DNA from 2 places in the Kitasatospora terrestris genome. Region 1 is predicted to be linked to the other one. Evidence: riboswitches for the same ligand, from Rfam matches in the RefSeq annotation. Region 1 holds a riboswitch; the other holds the start of a gene.

What was found. Region 1 has a riboswitch for glycine ahead of gcvP (aminomethyl-transferring glycine dehydrogenase). Riboswitches for the same ligand answer to the same signal wherever they lie in the genome.
Region 2: another riboswitch for glycine. It lies ahead of gcvT (glycine cleavage system aminomethyltransferase GcvT); the one in region 1 lies ahead of gcvP (aminomethyl-transferring glycine dehydrogenase).

The regions. Positions count from the first base shown of each region.
Region 1 covers NZ_BAABIS010000001.1:1,684,390-1,696,225, reverse strand. Annotated here, with positions in the region: gene ABEB06_RS07905 (AsnC family transcriptional regulator) at 1-732, opposite strand, end outside; gene ABEB06_RS07900 (MFS transporter) at 848-2,311, shown strand; gene ABEB06_RS07895 (DNA polymerase IV) at 2,367-3,746, shown strand; gene ABEB06_RS07890 (hypothetical protein) at 3,790-4,353, shown strand; gene ABEB06_RS07885 (hypothetical protein) at 4,374-4,910, shown strand; gene ABEB06_RS07880 (MFS transporter) at 5,070-6,542, opposite strand; gene ABEB06_RS07875 (PRC and DUF2382 domain-containing protein) at 6,697-7,920, opposite strand; glycine riboswitch at 8,110-8,217, shown strand; gene gcvP (aminomethyl-transferring glycine dehydrogenase) at 8,444-11,314, shown strand; gene ABEB06_RS07865 (DUF5999 family protein) at 11,368-11,556, opposite strand; gene ABEB06_RS07860 (hypothetical protein) at 11,711-11,836, opposite strand, start outside.
Region 2 covers NZ_BAABIS010000001.1:5,310,642-5,322,477, forward strand. Annotated here, with positions in the region: gene ABEB06_RS24465 (L,D-transpeptidase) at 192-1,412, shown strand; gene ABEB06_RS24470 (ATP-binding protein) at 1,658-2,116, shown strand; gene ABEB06_RS24475 (excalibur calcium-binding domain-containing protein) at 2,455-3,162, shown strand; gene ABEB06_RS24480 (hypothetical protein) at 3,245-3,535, shown strand; gene ABEB06_RS24485 (L-serine ammonia-lyase) at 3,562-4,929, opposite strand; gene ABEB06_RS24490 (serine hydroxymethyltransferase) at 5,070-6,338, opposite strand; gene gcvH (glycine cleavage system protein GcvH) at 6,419-6,796, opposite strand; gene gcvT (glycine cleavage system aminomethyltransferase GcvT) at 6,875-7,993, opposite strand; glycine riboswitch at 8,143-8,247, opposite strand; gene ABEB06_RS24505 (enhanced serine sensitivity protein SseB) at 8,371-9,126, shown strand; gene ABEB06_RS24510 (enhanced serine sensitivity protein SseB C-terminal domain-containing protein) at 9,233-10,084, shown strand; gene ABEB06_RS24515 (ABC transporter permease) at 10,480-11,463, shown strand; gene ABEB06_RS24520 (ABC transporter substrate-binding protein) at 11,523-11,836, shown strand, end outside.

The DNA of each region.
Region 1 (11,836 bases):
CCACAGCAGGGCGGTGGTGCGCAGGCCGAACACCCGCCAGTCCAGGTCGAGGTCGTAGTAGAGGGCGCCGTGCCGCTCCAGTTCGTCCATCCGGCGGCGGACGGTGGCGGCGGACCAGCCGGTGGCGGCGGCCAGGTCGGTGAGGTTGGCCCGGCCGTCGACGGCCAGTGCGTCCAGCAGCCGGCGGTCCGTGCGCTCCAGGACGGGCGGGGGGCCGGTGGGGGCGGGTGCTTCGTCCAGCAGCAGGGCGACCTGCTCGGCGGTGAGCGCGCCGGACTTGATCGCCAGGCCCTGCGCGCCGCCGAAGAAGGTGTGGATCACGCACTGGGCGGTCACCCCGACCACGCTCGGGGTGCGCGGCAGCCGTTGCAGGAGCAGGGTGCCGTCCTGCTGGTCGGGGTGGAAGCGGGTGCCGCAGTTGATCTCGGTGCCGCCGGCGCTCAGGCCGACCCAGGTGGTGTCCTCGCGGCGGGCCAGCGCCTCGGCGAGGGCGCCGGCCGCGTCCGGGGTGCACTGCACCCGGAGCAGCCAGCGCTCCTCGCCCAGGGCGTGCGGCGCGGAGAGGCCGAGCACCCGCAGCGCGCCCGTGCCGACCAGGCGGGCGTATCGGCGGGCCACCGTCTGGTCGGAGACGCCCAGGGCGCGGGCGATCCGGCTGAACGGGGCGCGGCCGTTCAGTTGGAGGGCGTGCGCGAGCTGCCGGTCCAGGAGGTCGTAGCTGTCGGATTCCACGGGGAGAAGGCTAGTGGGTGTCGGAATCCTACGGAATCCGGCGGGCGGGTGGGGGTTCGACGGGCGGGGGCGCGATGGTGTGGAGGAATTCCTACGACCCACCGGAGGCCCCGCCATGCGCACGTGGATCCCCCTGGCCGCGATCAGCCTGGGGGCGTTCATGCTGCTGGTCGACGTCAGCATCGTGAACGTCGCCCTGCCGCAGATGTCCGCCGACCTCGACTCCTCGTTCACCGCCCTGCAGTGGGTGGTCGACGTGTACGCCCTGGTGCTGGCCGCGCTGCTGATGGCGCTCGGCTCGCTCGGCGACCGGGTCGGCCACCGCCGGCTGTACCTGCTGGGGCTGGTGGTCTTCGCCGCCGCCTCGCTCGGCTGCGCGCTGGCCCCGGGCACCGGGACGCTGATCGCGGCCCGCGCCGCGCAGGGCGTCGGCGGGGCCGCCATGATGACCTCCACCACCGCGCTGATCGGCGCCGCGTACCGCGGGCGCGAGCGCGGTGTGGCCTTCGGCGTGTGGGGCGCGGTCAACGGCGCCGCGGCGGCGGTCGGGCCGGTGCTCGGCGGGCTGCTCACCGACGGCTTCGGCTGGCGGTCGATCTTCCTGGTGAACGTGCCGGTCGCGGCGGCCGCGGTGCTGCTGACCCGGGCGACCGTCCCCGCGCAGGCGTCGCGGGCCGGCGGCGGTCGCTTCGACCTGGCGGGCGCGGCGCTGTTCACCGGGTTCGGCGCGGCGCTGGTGTACGGCCTGATCGAGAGCGGCGAGCGCGGCTGGGACAGCCCGCGGGTGCTCGTCCCGCTGGCCGGCGCCGCACTGGCGCTGGCCGGGTTCGTCCTGGTCGAGCGGCGGGCGGAGCGGCCGCTGCTGGACCTGGCGCTGCTGCGCAACCGCGGTTTCCTCGGCCTGACGCTGGGCGGCCTGCTGCTGACGGCCGGCGCGTTCGCGCAGCTCACCTACACCTCGCTGTGGCTGCAGCAGGTGCTCGGCCTCGGGCCGCTGGGGGCGGGGCTCGTGGTGTGCCCGCTGGCGGCGTCGGCGTTCGTGGTGGCGCCGCTCGGCGCCCGGCTCTTCCCGCAGGCCGCGCCGCGGCGGCCGGTCGGGTACGGGCTGCTGCTGATCGGCGCCGGGACGCTGGTGCTCCGCCTGGTCGGCCCGGGTTCGGGCTGGGCGGTGCTGGTGCCGGGCCTGCTGGTCACCGGTGTCGGGGTCGGGCTGGCGACGCCCTCGCTGATGTCCGGTGCGCTGGCGGCGGTGGAGCCGCAGCGGGCCGGCATGGCGGCCGGGGTGGTCAGCACCGGGCGGCAGCTCGGCTTCGCGCTCGGGATCGCGGTGCTCGGCACGGTCTTCCAGGACCGGCTGCGGGACTTCGCCGGGGCCGTCGACCCGCACGTGGCGTTCGCGGCCGGGCTGGACCGGGTCTACCTGGTCGCGGGCTGCGCGGGTCTGGCGGCCGGGGTGCTGGTCCTGGCGACCGTCCGCCCGGCCGCCGGGGCGGCCGCGGCCACCTCGACGGCCGCGGTCGGAGCGGGTGGAGCGGGCGGGGTCGGGACGGGCGGCGTCGGGGCGGGCAGCGCGCGCTGACCGGCCGGGCGGGCGGGTACGGCGCTCTGTCGTACCCGTGCGCGATGATCGACGGGTGCGGACCGTGCCGAGCATCATCCACCTCGACATGGACGCCTTCTTCGCCGCGGTGGAGCAGGCGTCCAAGCCGAGCCTGCGCGGGAAGCCGGTCGTCGTCGGCGGCCTCGGCGGGCGCGGCGTGGTCTCCACCGCCTCGTACGAGGCGCGCAGGTTCGGGGTGCACTCGGCGATGCCGATGGCGCAGGCCCGCCGGCTCTGCCCGAACGCGGCCTTCCTCACCGGTCGCTTCGAGGCGTACCGGCGCAACAGCGAGATCGTGATGGCCCTGCTGCGCGAGCGCTCCCCGCTGGTCGAGCCGCTCAGCCTGGACGAGGCGTTCGTCGACCTGGAGGCCGGGCCGTACGGTCCGGCGCTGCGCGACGCCGGGCCCGGCGAGGGCGCGCAGCTGGTGCTGGCGGTCGCCGAGGACCTGCGGGCCGACATCGTCGAGCACACCGGGCTGACCGCCTCGGTCGGCGCGGCCGGGTCCAAGCTGATGGCGAAGATCGCCTCCGAGCAGGCGAAGCCGGACGGGCTGGTGCTGGTCGGCATCGGCACCGAGCGGGACGTGCTCAGCCCGATGCCGGTGCGGGCCCTGCCCGGCATCGGCCCGGCCACCGAGCAGGCGCTGCGCCGCGCCGGGCTGGCCACGGTCGCCGACCTCGCCGCCGCCGGGCCGGAGGAGCTGGTGCGGCTGCTCGGGCGGGCGCACGGCGCGGGCGTCCACGCGATGGCGCTCGGCCTCGACGACCGGCCGGTGGTGCCCGACCGGGACGCCAAGTCGGTGTCGGTGGAGGACACCTTCGAGGTCGACCTGGCCGACCGGGACCGGATCCTGCGCGAGATCGACCAGTTGGCGGCGCGCTGCGTGCGGCGGCTGCACGCCACCGGGCGCTCCGGGCGGACGGTGGTGCTCAAGGTGCGGCGCTTCGACTTCTCCACGCTGACCCGCTCGGAGACGCTGCGCGGGCCGACCGACGACGAGGAGGTGATCGCCTCGACCGCCCGGCGGCTGGCCCTGCAGGTGGACGTCACCGGCGGGGTGCGGCTGCTCGGCGTCGGCGTCTCGCAGCTCGCCGACTTCACCCAGGAGGACCTGTTCGCCCAGCTGGAGCGGGCCGAGCGCGCCGAGCGGGAGGAACGCGAGGAGAGCGAGCCGGAGCCGGCGGTCGCGGCGGCGGTCGAGGAGCCGCCGGCGGCCCGCCGCTGGTGGCCGGGCCAGGACGTCACCCACGCGGAGCTCGGCCCCGGCTGGGTGCAGGGCAGCGGCGTCGGCCGGGTCACCGTCCGCTTCGAGACCCCGGACGGCCCGCCCGGCCGGGTGCGCACCTTCGCCGTCGACGACCCCGAGCTGGAGCCTTCGGGCCCGCTGCCGCTGCGGCCTGGTGTTGAATGACCCGCATCGTTCGTTGATCGGGGGGCCGGTGCGTCGTCGACAGGTGCTGATCGGATCCGGGTTCGGGGCGGCCGCGCTGCTCGGGGCCGGGACCGGGGTGCGGTGGTGGCGGGAGCGGGAGTTCCGGCTCCAATCCGCGGCGAGGGACGCCGAGGTGAAGGTCGAGACGGACCTGGCGCCGGTGAAGAGGCTCATGCCGCAGCTCGGCCCGGTCGTGTCGGCCCACTGGACGCTCTGGTCGTCGGCCCTCCCCGGGGACCGGCTGCCGATGGGGCCGATCGACGCGTACTTCCACGGGTTCGTGCAGGTGGCGGCCGGGCAGGTGGCACGGCTGCTCGACGGCCACGGGACGGCGGCGACCGCGCTGCCCCGGGTGTCGAAGCTCCTGGAGCCGTTCGTCCCCGCCGGCGGGTCCTGGGTGCGCAGCGAGGAGCTCGACCGGCGGCTGCTGACGGCCCGGGGTTCGGAGCTGTTCTTCGACCGCGGGGCGGACCTGGTGTACGTGAGCGCGCACAACCTCTTCGACCCGGACATGGAGCACGTCGGGACCGGTCCGGACGGCAAGGCGACCACGACGCCCCCGTCGCAGTACCCCGTTCAGCCGTGAGGTCCGCCGGAAGGAGGGTCATGCGCCGTCGGGTGTTCCTGGGGGTCGGCGCGGGTGCGGTGGCTGCCCTGGCCTCGGGCGCGGGGTGGGTCCGTTGGTCGATCGAGGACGCTGCCGCGCAGGCCGTCGAGGACGAGAAGCGGGTCCACGAGGGGCTCACGGACGAGCGGCTGGGCAAGGCCCTGGCCCGGTTCGGGCCGGTGGTGGCCGCGCACTGGACGGCCGAGGGCACCGGTCACCGGGCGCTCGGCCCGAAGGAGGAGTACGTCCAGGCGTTCCTGGAGCTGGAGCCGGGCGGGGTGGCGCGGGTGCTCGGCCCGTACCGGACCGGGCCGGTGGCCCTGCCGCCGGTACGGACCTCGCCGGAGGCCCGGGACCACTGGGAGGAGATCCCTGCACCGCTGGCCGCGTTCGCCCCGGTGGGCGCGGAGTGGGTCGGGTCGAAGGAGCTCACGGCGGCCCTGGTGCGTGCGGGCAAGGCGACCGTGCTCTTCGACCGGGCCTCCGACACGGTCTACCTGATGGCCGCGCAGCTGGACGTGCCGCCCGCCGGCTGAGACCGGGAACGGCAACGGCCCCGCACCTGGTCCAGAGGTGCGGGGCCGGTTGTCGGCCGGGACGGCGTACGGTCTCGATGCCCTCAGGGCCGTACGCCTCCCGGTCTCCTCGCCGGCCTGTCCGGGGCCGGCGGGGGAGGACGCCTGGTCGGGGAGACCTCAGGCGTCGGTCTTGGCGAGCTGCGGCGCGGCCTGCTCGGCGGCGACGGGCTCGACGGGCTTGATCCGGCGGATGGCGAACGGCACCAGCGCGGCGACCAGGCACATCACGGCGGCGACCCAGAAGGCGTGCTCGTACGCGTCCAGGGTGGGCAGCTGCACCGGGATCGGGAGCTTCATGGTGTCGCCGGTGAGGATGGCGCCCATCACGGCGGTGCCGATCGCGCCGCCGACGGTGCGCAGCACGGCGTTCATGCCGTTGGCGATGCCGCTCTGCTCGGCCGGGACGGCGCCGTTGATGTAGGCCGGCATGGCGGCGTAGGCGAGGCCCACGCCGAGGCCGAAGACGGCCGAGGAGAGGTAGATGTCGATCTCGTGGCCGTGGCGCACCGCGAGGTAGACCATGGCGGCGGAGCCGAGCAGGCCGCCGAGGACCAGCGGCAGGCGGGGGCCGCGGCGGGCGATCAGCAGGGCGCCGACCGGGGCGGCGACCATCGAGCCGAGGGCGGAGGGCAGCAGCATGATGCCGGCGTGCAGCACGGTGGCGGTGAAGCCGTAGTGGGCCAGCTTCTCCGGGGTCTGGGCGAAGTTGCTGATCAGCAGGAAGGAGCCGTACATCCCGAAGCCGATGAGCAGGCCGGAGATGTTGGTGAAGGCGACCGCCGGGCGGGAGAGCATCTTCATGTCGACCAGCGGGTGCTTGACCTTGACCTCGATGAGGATCCAGATCAGGGCGACCACGGCGGCGACGGCGAACAGGCCGAGGGTCTTGGTGGAGGTCCAGCCCCAGTGGTTGCCCTGGCTGACGGCGATCAGCAGGGCGGAGAGCCAGCCGGCCAGGGTGATCGCGCCGAGCGGGTCGGCGCCGCCGTTCTTGTCGACGACCGGGTCCTTGGGGACGCGCAGGGCGACCAGGCCGACCGCGATCAGGCCGAAGGCCAGGCCCATCCAGAAGATCGACTTGTAGCTCCAGTGCTCCAGCAGCAGGCCGGTGGCGACCAGGCCGAGGCCGGAACCGACGCCCATCGAGGCGCTGATGGCGGCGACGCCGCCGGTGACCTTCTCGCGGGGCATCTCGTCGCGGACGATGCTGATCGCGAGCGGCAGCACACCGCCGCCGGCTCCCTGCAGGACGCGGGCGACCACGAGCCAGGTGAAGGAGTGGGTGGAGACGGCGAGCGCCGAACCGGCGACCAGGCCGGCCAGCGAGACCAGCAGCATCGGCTTGCGGCCGCGCAGGTCGCCGAAGCGGCCGAGCAGCGGGGTGAGCACGGCGGCGGAGAGCAGGTTCGCCGTCATCAGCCAGGTGATGCTGGAGCCGGAGACGTCCAGCTCCTTGGCGAGCGAGGGCAGGATCGGCACGACCGCGGTCTGCACCACGGTGAAGGCCAGCATGGCCACGATCAGCGCGGGCAGCACGCGGGCGCTGGTCGGCGCGGCGGCCGTGACGGTGGGCTGTGATGCCTCGCTCACGGTGACTTCCTCATTCTTCAGGCAGGCGATAGTGAATCAGCTGAAGTAACCATGCAGGGAGATACTTCAGTCTGTCAAATATCGCCGGGTGAAGCTTTGGCAAAGCGGAGGCCCCGGTCCGCGGGGAGCGGACCGGGGCCGGTGGCGGCGGGGATCAGGCCGGGCGCAGCGGCTCCGGCCGGACCGCGGCCGCGGCCACCGCGTCGGGGTGGCCGTTGTGCAGCGGCGCCGGGTGCGACAGCGGGACGGTGCCCGCCGGCGCGGGGTGCGCCTGGGTGGGCTGCTGGATGCCGAGCTGCTGCGCGGCGTGCTGCTGGACGCCGTTCGCCGGCTGCGGGGCCGCGTGCTGCCGGGTGCCGGCGGCACGGCCGGAGGGATCGGCGGCGGGCTCGGCCGTCGAGTCGTGCACCTCGACCTGCTCGCGGCGCAGCTCCTCGTGGACCACCTCCTCCTCGGTGTACCGCTCCACCACCAGGCGCACCCGCTCGATCGGGGCCAGGTACTTGCGCACCACCGGCCGCTCCTCGCGCAGGGTCACCTCCTCCATCGCCTCGGCGATCTCCTGGTCGGTGAGCGACTCCCGCTCCTGCTCGGTGACCGGGACGCGCTCCACCCGCACCCGCTCGCGCACCACCGGCACCCGGCGCTCGACCGGCTCGCTGGTCACGTACTTGCGCAGCCGGGCGGTGCCCAGCTCGTGCCACTCGGTGGTGATCTCCAGCCGCTCCTCGCGGCAGGTGATCTCGATCGGGGCGGCGGGCGCGTCGCCGGTGTCCGCCGTCCGGGCGTGGGCCTGGTGCTGCGCCTGGGCCTGCGCCTGCGCCTGGGCCTGCGGGGGCTTGTGCTCGGCCGGCGCGGCGTAGGCCGGCGGCGGGGCGAGGGTGCGGTTCACGGCGGGCCGGGCGTGCCGCGCGTGCTGGTCGCCGGCCGCCCGGGCCGCCGCCGCGGCGGAGACCGGGGCGGTGGTGCCGAAGTCCCGGTCGACGGGCTTGTCCATGGACTTGTCGGCGGGCCGCTCCGCGGCGAGGGAGCCGTTGGCCGCGGTCGGCGGCACGGGCCGGCCGTTGCCGGTGTCCAGCCCGTAGTAGCGGTACAGCTCGAGCTCCTGGGCGGGGGAGAGGTGCTGCCCCACGCCGAAGTCCGGGGATTCCTTGATCAGCGACTTGTCGTACGGGACGCGCAGCTCGTCCCCGGAGAATTCGCTGGTGGTCAGCGGGACGAAGGCGTCCCGGCCGAAGATCCCGGTGCGCACGGCGGCCCATTCCGGTTCGCCGGTCGCGTCGTCCAGGTACACCTCGTCGACCGTGCCGATCTTGTCACCGTTCCGGTCGACCGCCTTGTGTCCGATCAGGTCGCGCGGATCGATATCGGTCTGCACGCTGTCCTCCAGTCCTGCTGCTCCTTGAGGATCCGTCAAAGGGGGTGGTCGGAGGAGCTGGCCGACCACCACTTCACACGAAACGGCATGTATCGGACAGCGGCGAGCGGGGCGCAGCCGTCCGGGGCAGATCACAGGGCCGGACCGGTGATCGGGAACGTTCGCGCTGGTACCCTGGGCGGCGACCGCCGAGCCCGCTCGGGAGAGTCCCCGGCCCCCGCGAGAGCGGGTGTCACGGGGCGCCGAAGGAGCAACTCCTCCCCGGAATCTCTCAGGCATCCGTACCGAACGGGATCAGGTCACTCTGGAAAGCAGGGCAGGACCGTCGGCACAGGAGCCGGCGGCACCACCCTCACCGACGGTGCAAGTCGACGGGACGCCTCACGGCGCCGGCACGGCGAAGCTCTCAGGTACCGATGACAGAGGGGGAGGCCTGACGGGTTCGTCTGCTTTTCCGGCTCCCACGGCGTCCGGACCGGCATGCGTACCCCCGCCGGTCCGTGACCAGGAGGCCCCGACCCCCATGAACGCCAAGCCTTCCCTCACCGAGCTCGAGCAGGCCAGTCCCTTCCAGGGCCGCCACATCGGCCCCGACGCCGCCGCGCAGGACAAGATGCTGGCCCAGGTCGGCTACGGCTCCCTGGACGAGCTGTCCGACGCCGCCGTCCCCGCCGCCATCCGCAGCCTCACCGCGCTGGGCCTGCCGGCCGGCCGCTCCGAGGCCCAGGTGCTCGCCGAGCTGCGCGAGCTGGCCGGCCGCAACTCCGTGCTGACCTCCATGATCGGCCTGGGGTACTACGGCACCTTCACCCCGCCGGTGATCCTGCGCAACGTGCTGGAGAACCCGGCCTGGTACACCGCGTACACGCCGTACCAGCCGGAGATCTCGCAGGGCCGCCTGGAGGCGCTGCTCAACTTCCAGACCCTGGTCGCCGACCTGACCGGCCTGGACACCTCCGGCTCCTCGCTGCTGGACGAGGGCACCGCGGCCGCCGAGGCGATGGCGCTGGCCCGCCGCGTCACCAAGGTCAAGGGCGGCGTCTTCCTGGTCGACGCCGACTCGCTGCCGCAGACCATCGCGGTGATCGAGACCCGCGCCGAGCCGACCGGTGTCGAGGTGGTCGTCGCCGACCTGTCGAACGGCATCCCGGCGGAGGTCGCCGAGCGCGGCGTCTTCGGCGTGCTGGTGCAGTACCCGGGCGCCTCCGGTGCGGTCCGCGACCTCAAGCCGCTGATCGACCGGGCCCACGAGCTGGGCGCGGTCGTCGCGGTCGCCGCCGACCTGCTGGCCCTGACCCTGCTGAAGTCCCCGGGCGAGCTGGGGGCCGACATCGCCTGCGGCACCTCGCAGCGCTTCGGCGTCCCGATGGGCTTCGGCGGCCCGCACGCCGGCTACCTCGCGGTCCGCGCCGCGTACGCCCGCAACCTGCCCGGCCGCCTGGTCGGCGTCTCGGTCGACGCGGACGGCCACCGCGCCTACCGCCTGGCCCTGCAGACCCGCGAGCAGCACATCCGCCGCGAGAAGGCCACCTCCAACATCTGCACCGCCCAGGTGCTGCTGGCCGTGATGGCCTCCATGTACGCCGTCTACCACGGCCCGGACGGCCTGGCGGACATCGCCCGCCGCACCCACCGCTACGCCGCGGCGCTCGCCGCCGGCCTGCGCGCGGGCGGCGTGGAGCTGGCGCACGAGTCGTTCTTCGACACCGTCACCGCGCGCGTCCCGGGCCGGGCCGCCGCCGTGGTCGCCGGCGCGCTCGCCGAGGGCGTCAACCTCTTCCAGGTCGACGAGGACACCGTCTCGGTCTCCTGCGACGAGACCACCACCCGCGAGCACCTGGCCTCGGTCTTCGCCGCCTTCGGCGTGACCGCCGAGATCGCCGAGGACGCGGAGGCCCTGCCGGAGGCGCTGCTGCGCTCCGACGAGTACCTGACCCACCCGGTCTTCCACAGTCACCGCTCCGAGACCGCCATGCTGCGCTACCTGCGCCGCCTGTCGGACCGCGACTACGCGCTGGACCGCGGCATGATCCCGCTGGGCTCCTGCACCATGAAGCTCAACGCGACCACCGAGATGGAGCCGGTGACCTGGCCGGAGTTCGGCCAGCTGCACCCCTTCGCCCCGGTCGACCAGGCGGCGGGCTACCTCACCCTGATCCGCGAGCTGGAGCAGCAGCTGGTCGAGGTGACCGGCTACGACGCGGTCTCCATCCAGCCGAACGCCGGCTCCCAGGGCGAGCTGGCCGGCCTGCTGGCCGTCCGCGCCTACCACCTGGCCAACGGCGACACCCAGCGCGACGTCTGCCTGATCCCGTCCTCCGCGCACGGCACCAACGCGGCCTCCGCCGCGATGGCCGGCATGCGGGTCGTCGTGGTGAAGACCCTGGTCGACGGCGACGTGGACGTCGAGGACCTGAAGGCCAAGATCGAGCAGCACCGCGACCAGCTCTCGGTCCTGATGGTCACCTACCCGTCCACCCACGGCGTGTACGAGACCGAGATCACCGAGATCTGCGCCATGGTGCACGAGGCCGGCGGCCAGGTGTACGTCGACGGCGCCAACCTGAACGCCCTGGTCGGCCTGGCCAAGCCGGGCAAGTTCGGCGCGGACGTCTCGCACCTGAACCTGCACAAGACCTTCTGCATCCCGCACGGCGGCGGCGGCCCGGGCGTCGGCCCGGTCGCGGTCCGCGCGCACCTCGCGCCGTACCTGCCCAACCACCCGCTGCAGGCGGAGGCCGGCCCGGCCACCGGTGTCGGCCCGATCTCGGCCGCCCCGTGGGGCTCGGCCGCCATCCTGCCGATCTCCTGGGCGTACGTGCGCCTGATGGGCGGCGAGGGCCTCAAGCGCGCCACCCAGGTCGCGGTGCTGAACGCCAACTACATCGCCAAGCGCCTGGCCCCGCACTTCCCGGTGCTCTACACCGGCCCCGGCGGCCTGGTCGCGCACGAGTGCATCATCGACCTGCGCCCGCTCACCAAGGAGACGGGCGTGACGGTGGACGACATCGCCAAGCGCCTGATCGACTACGGCTTCCACGCGCCGACCATGTCGTTCCCGGTGGCCGGCACGCTGATGATCGAGCCGACCGAGTCCGAGGACCTGCACGAGATCGACCGCTTCTGCGACACCATGATCGCGATCCGCGCGGAGATCGAGAAGGTCGGCACGGGCGCCTGGCCGAAGGACGACAACCCGCTGGCCAACGCCCCGCACACGGCGGCGACGCTGGCCGGTGAGTGGGAGCACGCCTACTCGCGCCACGAGGCGGTCTTCCCGGCCGGCGTGAACCCGGCGGACAAGTACTGGCCGCCGGTGCGCCGCATCGACGGCGCGTACGGCGACCGCAACCTGGTCTGCTCGTGCCCGCCGCTGGACGAGTACGACGCCTGAGGGTGAAACCGGAGGGGTGCGGGGCCGACGGCCCCGCACCCCTCCGGTGTTCCCTACGCCAGGGCGAGCGGTCGTCGAGGCGCGATGACGCTGCCGTCGGGCAGCAGCTCGCCGGTGTCCTCGAAGATCAGGACGCCGTTGCAGAGCAGGCTCCACCCCTGGTCGGGGTGGGAGGCGGCCACGGCGGCCGCCTCACGGTCGGGGGACTCCGCCGAAGGACACTCGGGTCGGTGCTGGCACATCGTCGTACCTCGCTCGGTTCGCCGTCCGGTTCGGGTGTGAACCGGCTCCACGGTGGGTAGGACAGTGCCCCCTCCGCCGCTGGTTCCCAGTGTCGGCATACCGAGGCCCGAGCGCAGCCATTTGGTGACATGCGCCACAGATGAGGGCCCGAGATCACCCGGCCGGATGGCTACTCGTCGAAGTCGCGCACAGCTGGGCCATGCCGCCCTGGCCCGGCCGGGTCATGCCCGGATGGCCCGAACCGGTGGGCTCCAGCCGGGCGAGCAGCTCGGCCGCCGG
Region 2 (11,836 bases), 3.6 Mb from region 1:
TGCTGAGACCCCTCGACGGCCCGGCCGCTCCCCGGAGCGGCCGGGCCGTCGGCGTTCGTTCCCCCATCGTGACCGAATCCGGACCTGGCGTCCGCAACTTCCTGGTGGAGTGGACCGTGTAAAGAGCTGACAGGCCGGGGCGGATCGCCGGAACGGGGCCTGCAGCGGAGAGCGGTGGGGAGTTGGCGAAGGTGGAGTCGACGCGAGGGACGCGCAGGGGCCTGGCCGGGGTGCTCGGCGGCGCACTGATACTGACGGCGGCACTGACCGGGTGCAGTGCGGCCGGCGCGAAGACGAAGGACCCCGCGGGCGCCGCCCCGGCGGCGGCGAAGCTCGCGGAGTCGCCCAAGCCGACGGTCTCGGCCGCCGTGGTGACCGTCGAGCCGGCGACCGGGGCGAAGGACGTCAAGCCCGCCGGGGCGCTCAAGGTCTCGGTGGCGAGCGGCAAGCTGACCACCGTCAAGGTCACCGCCCCCGACGGCACCGAGGTGCCCGGCGCGGTCGCCGCCGACGGCCTCAGCTGGGCGCCCACCGGCAACCTCCAGGTCTCCACCCAGTACCGGGTCAGCGCGCTGGCCGTCGACGCCCAGGGCGTCACCGCCGGCACCGAGAGCACCTTCACCACGCTCACCCCGGCCAAGGACGCGGGCGCCAGCGACAACATCACCGACGACGGGACGTACGGCGTCGGCATGATCGTCTCGCTGCGCTTCGAGCGAGCGGTCAAGAACCGCGACGCGGTGGTCAAGGGCGTCACCGTCGAGGCCTCCGACGGCACCGTGGTGCGCGGCCACTGGATGGACGACAACCGGATCGACTTCCGCCCGGAGAAGTACTGGACGCCCGGCACCAAGGTGACCGTGAAGTACCGCCTGAAGAGCGTCGAGACGGCCCCCGGCGTGTACGGCGGCGTGGACAAGGACGAGCCCTTCACCATCGGCCGCTCGCAGGTCTCCACGGTCGACGTCAGCACCCACCGGATGGCCGTGGTCCGCGACGGCCAGCAGGTCGACTCGGTGCCCTTCACCGCGGGCAAGCCGGGCTTCGACACCTGGAACGGCTCGATGGTGGTCGAGGCGATGGAGGGCCGCACCCGGATGACCTCCAACGGCATCACGGCCGCCGGCTCCAACGACGAGTACGACCTGGTCGTCCCGCACGCCATCCGGCTCACCGACACCGGCACCTACGTGCACGGCAACTCCTGGAGCTCCGCCATCGGCGTCTCCAACGGCAGCCACGGCTGCATCGGCCTGCGGGACACCGCGGAGGGCAGCGAGAGTTCCGCGGCGGGCAAGTTCTACCAGTCGACGATGGTCGGCGACGTGGTCACGGTGGTCAACTCCAAGGGCCGCACCGTGTCGCCGGAGAACGGCCTCGGCGGCTGGAACGTGCCCTGGGGCTCCTGGTGACCGCCCGCCGGTGACCGTCCGCTTCCGCCCGGTTCCGTTCGAGTGAACTTTCGGTTGCGGTCGGCATATGCCAAATGACTAGTGATCGTTTGCTCATTGTCCGTACGCGCCCGCTTGCGTTCCGCAATGATGGCCCCATGGCGGGAATCGGCGAAGCGACTCTGGCGTCACATCGGTTGGCACCAGCGGGCGATGACGATCTGTCGGAGACCGGTGGTCTGGTGGTGCTGGCAGATCTGGAACGGATGACGTCCGAAGAGCTGGAGCGGGCGTGCGTCGCGCTGCTCCGCGATCCCGCCGAGCCGCGGGAGGCCCCGCTGCCCTCCCGGCCGGCCTCGGCCGCGGTGGCGCGCCGTACGGTGCTCGCCCTGCTCCGCCTCTGGGGGCTCCACCAGCTCCTGGAGGCGGGGGAGTTACTCACCGGCGAGCTGGTCGCCAACGCCGTCCGGCACACCGGCGGCCGGATCATCGGGCTGCGGGTGATTCGCAGACCGGGCTGGCTGCGCGTCGAAGTGCGGGACTCCTCGCGGGCGCTGCCCTGCCTGATAGTCGCCAACGAGACCGGCTACGCCACCGGCAACGGGCTCAAGCTGGTCGACTCGATCGCCGAGCGCTGGGGGGCGGACCTGCTGCCCCGCGGCAAGGCGGTCTGGTTCGAACTGAAGGTGCGCGAGCGGGCCGGCTCGGCCAACTCCCAGGCCTGACCCACTCGTTCGAGTGAAGAGACAGTGCGGGGCCCCCGTCCACCGTGTGTGTGGTCTGGGGGCCCCTGCCATGTCACCGCGCCGGCCGAGGGGGTGCGTGCCGCGCGGTGCAGACGGCCGAACCGGGTCAGGGAGGCCGTGGATCAGAAGTCGGGGCGATCTGCCCGACTTGCTCCACTCTCGCACGGTCTCACGGGCTGGGACAAATTGGATCCTAAGGTCTGTGGCTCATTTCACCTTCGGATGCCAGGATGGCCACCTCGGGGCCTGATCGGGTTGTAGTTGAAATGTAATCAATACTCGCGCGTACGGTCCGGGCGCCCTGCTCTGATGTGCCAATGACCTACGCCTACCCGCCACCCGCCCCCGCCCGGGCCCCCTGGTGGCGCCGGACCGGACCGATCCTGCTGGTCCTGTTCCTCCTCCCGCCGGTCGGACTGATCCTGGTGTGGACCTCGCTGTGGCAGAAGCCGGCGAAGGTCGTGGTCAGCGTGATCGGCGGTCTCTACGGGCTGATCTGGCTCGGCGCCGTGGTCGCCGACCCGAAGGCCGACCGCGCCGACTTCGTCCAGCCGGCGGCCGCCACCTCCTCGGCCCCGGCCGCCCCGCCGCCCACCACCGCCGAGGCGAGCCCCACCCCCACGCCGACCCCGCCTCCGTCCCCCAGCCCGACTCCGACGCCCACCCCCACGCCGACTCCGACACCGACGCCCACCCCGGAGCCCGTCGTCTCGTACGCCAACTGCACCGAGGCCCGCAACGCCGGCGCCGCCCCGCTGCACCGCGGTGACCCCGGTTACCGGCCGGGCCTGGACGCGGACGGCGACGGCGTCGCCTGCGAGTCCACCGGCGGCGGCTCCACGACCACCGGCGGCTCGTCCTCCGGCGGCTCCACGTCCGGCGGGACGTCCTCCGGCGGGGGCTCGGCGCCGTACTACGCGAACTGCGCCGCCGCCCGGGCCGCCGGCGCGGCCCCGCTGCACCGCGGCGACCCCGGCTACCGCTCCGCGCTCGACCGCGACGACGACGGCATCGCCTGCGAGTGACCCGAGGGCCGCAGCCCCCGCCACCGGCCGGTGTCGGTGGCGGGGGCTGCGGTCCCCGGTGGATCGAGGAGGAAGGCCGACGATGAGCGAGGACGTGCTGTCGGTGATTCCGGCGGACCCGTACTGGCGGCCGGAGCGGGGGGTCGGCGAGCGGGTGGCCGCGCTGGTCGCCGGACGGGAGCCGGACGCGGACCACGAGGTGAGCTGGTACGACCGGGTCACGGCGGTCGACTGCGGGGGGAACCTGGAGCGGATCGCCCGCTTCGAGATCGAGGTCTGGAACCCGGAGCGCGAGTGGTTCACCGAGACGGAACTGGCGCACCTGGGGGCCGCGCTGGGTCACCCGGTGCGCCAGATCCGCGCTCACGTCTGAGGGCTGCCCCCGCGGGGGCAGCGGGGTCAGCACTCGATGACGTTGACGGCGAGGCCGCCGCGGGAGGTCTCCTTGTACTTGATCTTCATGTCGGCGCCGGTCTCCTTCATGGTCTTGATCGCCTTGTCGAGGGAGACGTGGTGCCGGCCGTCGCCGCGCAGCGCCATCCGGGCGGCGGTGACGGCCTTGACGGAGGCCATGCCGTTGCGCTCGATGCAGGGGATCTGGACGAGGCCGCCGACCGGGTCGCAGGTGAGGCCGAGGTTGTGCTCGATGCCGATCTCGGCGGCGTTCTCGACCTGCTCGGGGCTGCCGCCGAGGACCTCGGCGAGGCCGCCGGCGGCCATCGAGCAGGCGGAGCCGACCTCGCCCTGGCAGCCGACCTCGGCGCCGGAGATGGAGGCGTTCTCCTTGAAGAGCATGCCGATCGCGCCGGCGGCGAGCAGGAAGCGGACGATGCCGTCCTCGTCCGCACCCGGGATGAAGTTCAGGTAGTAGTGCAGGACGGCCGGGATGATGCCGGCGGCGCCGTTGGTGGGGGCGGTGACCACGCGGCGGCCGGAGGCGTTCTCCTCGTTCACGGCCATCGCGTAGAGGGTGACCCACTCCATCGCGTTGGCCGGGCCGATGCCCTCGGCGCGCAGCGCGCGGGCCGCGGCGGCTGCGCGGCGGCGGACCTTGAGCCCGCCGGGCAGGATGCCCTCGCGGGCCATGCCGGCGGCGACGCACTCCTGCATCACGGCCCAGATCTGCAGCAGGCCGGAGCGGATCTCGGCCTCGCTGCGCCAGGCCTTCTCGTTCTCCAGCATCAGCCCGGAGATGGACAGGCCGGTCTCGCGGGTGAGCCGGAGCAGTTCCTCGCCGGTGCGGAAGGGGTAGCGCAGCTGGGTGTCGTCGGGGACGACGCGGTCGGCGCCGATGGCGTCCTCGTCGACGACGAAGCCGCCGCCGACCGAGTAGTAGGTCTTCTCCAGCAGGGTGGAGCCGTCGGCGGCGAAGGCCCAGAGGGTCATGCCGTTGGCGTGGTAGGGCAGGGCCTTGCGGCGGTGCAGGACCAGCTGGGTGTCGGGGTCGAACGGGATCTCGTGGGTGCCGAGCAGGTTGATCCGCTTCTCGGCGCGGATCCGCTCGACGTCGAGGTCGGCCCGGTCGACGTCCACGGTGCGGGGGGAGTTGTTCTCCAGGCCGAGCAGGACGGCCTTGGGGGTGCCGTGGCCGTGGCCGGTGGCGCCGAGCGAGCCGAACAGCTCGGCGCGCAGCGTGGCGACGTCGGCGATCAGGCCTTCGGACTTGAGGCGGCGGGCGAACATCCGGGCCGCGCGCATCGGGCCGACGGTGTGCGACGACGAGGGGCCGATGCCGATGGAGAAGAGGTCGAAGACGCTGATGGCCACGGAGGGACGTCCTTGTCTGGTCTCGTGGGGTAAACAGAGGGCGGTGACATGGGACGGGGCACCGCGCGCACTGTCCAGTGTGCGCGGTGCCCCGGAAAACCACGGGCGCCGGCCCGGTGAGGCCGGTCACCCGGTGCGGCTTACAGCTCGGGGTAGAGCGGGTGCTTCGCGGCGAGGGCGGTGACCCGGGCCTTGAGCGCGGTGGCCTTGGCCTCGTCGAAGCCCGGGAGGAGGGTCTCGGCGATGATGTCGGCGACCTCGCGGAAGTCCTCGGCGCCGAAGCCGCGGGTGGCCAGGGCCGGGGTGCCGATGCGCAGGCCGGAGGTGACCATCGGCGGGCGCGGGTCGTTCGGGACGGCGTTGCGGTTGACCGTGATGCCGACCTCGTGCAGGCGGTCCTCGGCGTCCTGGCCGTTGAGCTCGCTGTTGCGCAGGTCGACCAGGACCAGGTGCACGTCGGTGCCGCCGGACAGGACGCTGGCGCCGGCGGCGGCGACGTCGTCCTGCAGGAGGCGCTCGGCGAGCAGCTTGGCGCCCTCCAGGGTGCGCTGCTGGCGCTCCTTGAACTCCTCCGAGGCGGCGACCTTGAAGGCCACGGCCTTGCCGGCGATCACGTGCTCGAGCGGGCCGCCCTGCTGGCCGGGGAAGACCGCGGAGTTGATCTTCTTGGCCCACTGCTCCTTGCACAGGATGACGCCGCCGCGCGGGCCGCCCAGGGTCTTGTGCGTGGTGGTGGTGACCACGTCGGCGTACGGCACCGGGGAGGGGTGCAGACCGGCGGCGACCAGGCCGGCGAAGTGCGCCATGTCGACCATGAGGAGCGCGCCGACCTCGTCCGCGATGCGGCGGAACTCGGCGAAGTCCAGCTGGCGCGGGTAGGCGGACCAGCCGGCGATGATCAGCTTGGGCTGGTGCTCCTTGGCGAGGCGCTCGACCTCGGCCATGTCGACCTGGCCGGTCTTCTCGTCGACGTGGTACGCGGCCACGTTGTAGAGCTTGCCGGAGAAGTTGATCTTCATGCCGTGGGTCAGGTGACCGCCGTGGGCCAGGTTGAGGCCCAGGATGGTGTCGCCCGGCTGGATCAGCGCGAACATGGCGGCGGCGTTGGCCTGCGCGCCGGAGTGCGGCTGGACGTTGGCGTGCTCGGCGCCGAACAGCTCCTTGATGCGGTCGATCGCGATCTGCTCGACCACGTCGACGTGCTCGCAGCCGCCGTAGTAGCGGCGGCCGGGGTAGCCCTCGGCGTACTTGTTGGTCAGGACCGAGCCCTGGGCCTCCATGACCGCCACCGGGGCGAAGTTCTCGGAGGCGATCATTTCGAGGGTGGTCTGCTGGCGGTGCAGCTCGGCGTCGACCGCGGCGGCGATCTCCGGGTCGAGCGCGTGCAGGGACTGGTTGAGAACCGTCATGAGGTGGATCTCCCCGTGGAGCGGGTGGACGGAGGCGGGGCGGCCGCCGCGCTGCGGCCGCCCCCGGGACACGAGTCGGGTCAGCCGCCGATGAAGGCGGTGTACTCCTCGGCGCTGAGCAGCTTGTCGGTGGCCTCGACGCGGACCTTGAACAGCCAGGCGCCCTCGAAGGCCTCCGCGTTCACCAGCGCCGGGTCGTCGATGACGGCCTGGTTGACCTCGGTGACCTCGCCGGTGGCGGGGGAGAACAGGTCGCTGACCGACTTGGTGGACTCGAGCTCGCCACAGGTCTCACCCGCGGTGACGGTGTCGCCGACCTCCGGGAGCTGGACGTACACGATGTCGCCGAGGGCGTCGGCGGCGTGGGCGGTGATGCCGACGGTCGCGACGGCGCCCACCTCAGCGGTGGTCAGCCACTCGTGCTCCTCGGTGTACTGCAGGTGCGTGGGGTTGCTCATGACGTCATTCTCCAGGATCGCAAGAGGGTAGGGCGGAGCCGTCCGCTGAGCGGACCGGGCAGTGAAGGGGGAGGAGGCTCAGCGGGCGCGCTTGTAGAACGGCAGCGCCACGACCTCGACCGGCTCGTGCTTGCCGCGCACGTCCACCGCGACCGCGGTGCCCGGCTCGGCGTGCGCGGCGTCCACGTACGCGATGGCGATCGGCTTGCCCAGGGTGGGGGAGGGCGAGCCGGAGGTGATGGTGCCGATCGGGGTGCCGTCGCCGGCGACCACGGTGTACTCGGCGCGCGGGACGCGCTTGCCGTCCGACACCAGGCCGACCAGCTTGCGCGGCGGGTTGGCCTCGGCCTGGGCGGCGGCGGCCTCCAGCGCCTTGCGGCCGACGAACTCGCCGCCGTTGGTGGTCTTGTCGAAGCGGACGACCCGGCCGAGGCCGGCGTCGAACGGGGTCAGCTCGGTGGTCAGCTCGTGGCCGTACAGCGGCATGCCGGCCTCCAGGCGCAGCGTGTCGCGGCAGGACAGGCCGCACGGCACCAGGCCCTTGTCGGCGCCGGCCTCGGTGAGGGCGGTCCACAGGTGCGCGGCGTCGGCCGGGGCGCAGAAGATCTCGAAGCCGTCCTCGCCGGTGTAGCCGGTGCGGGCCAGCCAGACGTCCTTGCCGGCCACGGTGGCGGGCAGCAGGGCGTAGTACTTGAGGCCGGGCAGGTCGGCGTCGGTGACCGAGCCGAGGATGCCGTTGGCCTCCGGGCCCTGGACGGCGATCAGCGCGTAGGCGTCGCGGTCGTCGCGGACCTGGACGTCGAAGCCCTCGGTGCGGGCGGCCAGCGCGTCCAGCACCACCTGGGCGTTGGAGGCGTTGGCGACCACCATGTACTCGTTCTCGGCGGTCCGGTAGACGATCAGGTCGTCCAGGATGCCGCCGTCCTCGCGGCAGATCATGGTGTAGCGGGCGCGCAGCACGCCGAGCGCCGAGATGAAGCCGACCAGCGCGTGGTCCAGGAACTCGCCGGCCTGCGGACCGGAGACGGTGATCTCGCCCATGTGCGAGAGGTCGAAGAGGCCGGCCTTCGTGCGGACCGCGAGGTGCTCCTCGCGCTCGCTGCCGTAGCGCAGCGGCATGTCCCAGCCGGCGAAGTCGGTCATGGTGGCACCGAGCGACCGGTGCAGAGCGTCGAGCGCGGTGAGGCGGAGGGACATGACGGCAGGGCTCCTTGGCTGCATATGGGCATGCGGGGGTGGAGTCTCCCCGTCTGTCGTCACAACCTGAGAGCTTCACCGCATCCAAGGATGGCGGCTTGCACCGTGGGTGGGCGCACGGCGCGGCCGTGTCCACTTTCCAGATGTGCCTCGCCCGTGCGGTATGGGTGCCTGAGAGATTCCGGGGAGGACTTGCTCCTTCGGCGCCGGTCGCGCCCCCGACAGGGGCGTTCCGGCTCTCCCGCGCGGGTTCGAGCGGCCAGTATGAAGTTCGGCGCGCACATCATGGCATGCCCGGCGCCCGATGGGGGAGTGCACCCCGGCGGATACGCTTCTCGCAGCAGTGGATCTGAAGGGGTGGACCGATGGATTTCCCGGTGGGTGAGGCTCCGCAGGGCGGCGCGTGGCCGGCCAACGAGCTGGAGCAGGTGCTCACCGCGGCGCTCGGCGATCCGGGGGCGACGCCCCGGGTGGTCGAGGTGCTGGGCCGCAGCCAGGTGTGGATCCCGCTGCCGGCGGGCGCGGACCCGCAGGGCGAGTCGCTGGACCTGCCGACCATCGAGCTGGCCGGTGCGCCGTACGTCCCGGTGTTCTCCTCGCAGGAGGTGTTCCTGCAGCACGCGCCCGGCATGGCCTTCGCGGTCGCCCCGATGTGGGAGTTCGCCCGCGGCCTGCCGCTGGGCATCGGCATCGCGGTCAACCCGGAGGCCCCGGTGGGCATCCCGGTGCCGCCGGAGGGCGTGGGCGAGCTGCGCCGCGGCCCGCAGGGCGACCGCTGGGCGGCCGAGGGGGTCCAGGAGGGGGCCCGGGTGGCGCTCAAGGAGCCCGAGCCGCACCAGGAGCCGTTCGCCTTCCTGGCCGCCGTGACCACCGAACTCACCGCGATCCCGGGCGTGCTGACGGCGCGTCGGGCGCTGGCCCGGGTGGAGGGCGAGCCGACCCTGCTGTACGTCGGCGTCCAGCTGGACCCGGCGCTGCCGGCCGACCCCGCGGAGGTCAACCAGGCGCTCGGCCGGGCGCTGGGAACCGCCGCCCCGGCCTGGCGCGTCAACCTGGTGCTGTTGGACCTGGTCGCCGACCCGGTGGTCGAGTGGCTGCTGACCCGGGTGCAGCCGTTCTACGTCCGGCAATGACGGGGCGGCGGCGGTGACCGGCCAGTAGGGGGACGGCGGCATGACGAGTGTCCGGCCCGCCCCATAGGGTTGGCCCGACACCGCAGGGCGGACGGAAGAGGGCGACGTGACGGGAGCAGCCGGCGACCCGGGCGCGATCGAGCGCGCCCTCAGAGAGGTCGCACCGGAGCGCTGGGCGGCGTACGAGACGCTGCTGCGGGCGCTCGCCGAGGGCAGGGTCTGGATGCTGCTCTGGCACGGCACGCCCGGCAGCCCGGACGCCCAGTACGGGAACATGGAGATCGGCGGGATGGGGTACGCCCCGTGCGTCACCTCGCCCGAGCAGTTGGCGGCCAGCGGCTGGTCCCGCGGCCACGAGGTGATCTCCGGCCTGGAGATCGCCAACGCGCTGTACCGCACCCGCTGGGGCCTGTGGCTGGACCCGCACCGCCCGGGCGGCGGCGTCGGCATCCCCTGGGCGGACCTGCGCCGGGTCGCGGTCGGCCTGGACCGGCTGCCGGCCGGCCCGCTGCGGATCTCCGAGCCCCAGCTGCCGGCCCCGGCGTTCTACGCGGTGCTGCAGCAGCAGGCCGGCGAGGTCCGCCCGCTGCGCTCGCTGCGGGTGGCCTGGGTGCAGCCGGCCCTGGGCGAGCCCTACCTGGCGGTCGGGCTGGACCTGTACGACACCTCGCCGCCGTCGATCGAGGCCGCCCGGGCCCTGGTGCTGCGCGCGGCCGCGCAGGCGCCGGACGTGCCGGCGGTGTCGACCGTGATGCTGGCGGACGAGTTCGACCCGGTCGCGATGTGGATGTGGGCCCACGGGCGCCCGGTGTTCGACCGGGGCGCGCAGTACGGCGGCGCGCCGGGCCAGGCCGGGCACCCGCAGTCGCACGCCGGTTTCGGTTACTCAGCGCCACCGCAGCAGGCGCCCGCGCCGGGCTGGCCGCAGCAGCCGTGGCCGGGTTATCCGGGCCGCTGAAAAACCTTCGTACACCCCCGCATTGACCTTTTGTCAGGTCGGCGGGGGTTTCTGCTGCCCGGGCCGCCACCTGGCACTTTTCCGCCACTGGCGAGGTCTCGTCAGCGTGCGTCTTGACGGACATGTAACACGTGTGTGAAGAGCGATATACCGCAGCAACGATCGTGCATGCCGCCAGATCACGGTTGGGCATCTCTCCTCGATGGGGGCTGGCGCCCGGTGCTCGCCATGACAGAGAGTGCTGCGCAACCCGCCTGTTGCGCACATCGCACGAACTTCTGCACCGCCGCTAGGTGTTCGGCACCACCGCAATCCGCACAGCACTGCACCGCACCCGTTGCAACCGCTGCGACTCCGTGGGCCGGCCACCGTCGGCGAGGGGAACGAACTGACTCATGACCACACCCACCGAGACCATCGGCGCCGAAGCCGAGCCGGTCGCCGCCGCGGCCAAGCAGATCGAGGGCCGCTCGCTCGGCCGGATCGCCTGGACCCGCTTCAAGCGTGACAAGGCCGCCCTCGCCGGCGGCGTGGTGGTGATCCTGCTGGTGCTGCTCGCGGTGCTGGCCAAGCCGATCGAGGCCGTCTTCGGGCTCGACCCGAACAAGTTCAACCAGGACCTGCTGGACGCCAACCTGGGCGGCATCCCGGCCGGCGACTTCGGCGGGATGAGCTGGAGCCACCCGCTCGGCATCGACGTCCAGTACGGACGCGACATCATGACCCGCATCATCGAGGGCTCCTGGGTGTCGCTGCTGGTCGCCTTCTGCGCCACCGTGCTCTCCAACGTGATCGGCACCGCGCTCGGCATCATCGCCGGCTACTACGGCGGCCGGGTCGACACCGTGATCAGCCGGCTGATGGACATGTTCCTGGCCTTCCCGCTGCTGCTCTTCGCGATCGCCATCTCGGCCTCGCTCAAGGACGGCGCCTTCGGCCTGCACGGCACGCCGCTGCACATCGCGGTGCTGATCTTCGTGATCGGCTTCTTCAACTGGCCGTACATCGGCCGGATCGTCCGCGGCCAGACCCTCTCGCTGCGCGAGCGCGAGTTCGTCTTCGCGGCCCGCAGCCTGGGCGCCCGGACGCCGTTCATCCTGTTCCGGGAGCTGCTCCCGAACCTGGTCGGCCCGATCCTGGTCTACTCGACCCTGCTGATCCCGACCAACATCCTCTTCGAGGCCGGCCTGAGCTTCCTCGGCGTCGGCGTCGAGCCGCCGCAGGCCTCATGGGGCGGCATGCTCGCGGACGCGATCGTGTACTACCAGGTGGACCCGCAGTTCATGCTCGTCCCCGGCCTGGCGATCTTCGTCACGGTGCTCGCCTTCAACCTGCTGGGCGACGGGCTGCGAGACGCCCTCGACCCCAAGAACAACTGACCTCGGGTCAGGTATCCACCGCCACCCTCGCTCCTAACGTCAAGGGGTTGATCTCTCCCATGCGCAGGTCCCGTACCACCGCGCTGACCGCGCTCGCCGCGGCCACCGCCCTGGCCCTCACCGGCTGCTCGAGCAGCAAGGGCGGCAGCGGCGACTCCGGCGGCACCAAGGCCTCCGGTGCCAACGCGGCCACCAAGGCGGTCGTGAACGTCTCGGACAAGAAGGGCGGCACGGTTGTCTACGAGCACTCCGACGTGCCGGACTCCTTCGACCCGGGCAACACGTACTACGCGTACATGTACAACTTCTCGCGCCTGTACGGCCGCCCGCTGACCACCTTCCAGCCGGCCGCCGGCGAGGAGGGCAACAAGCT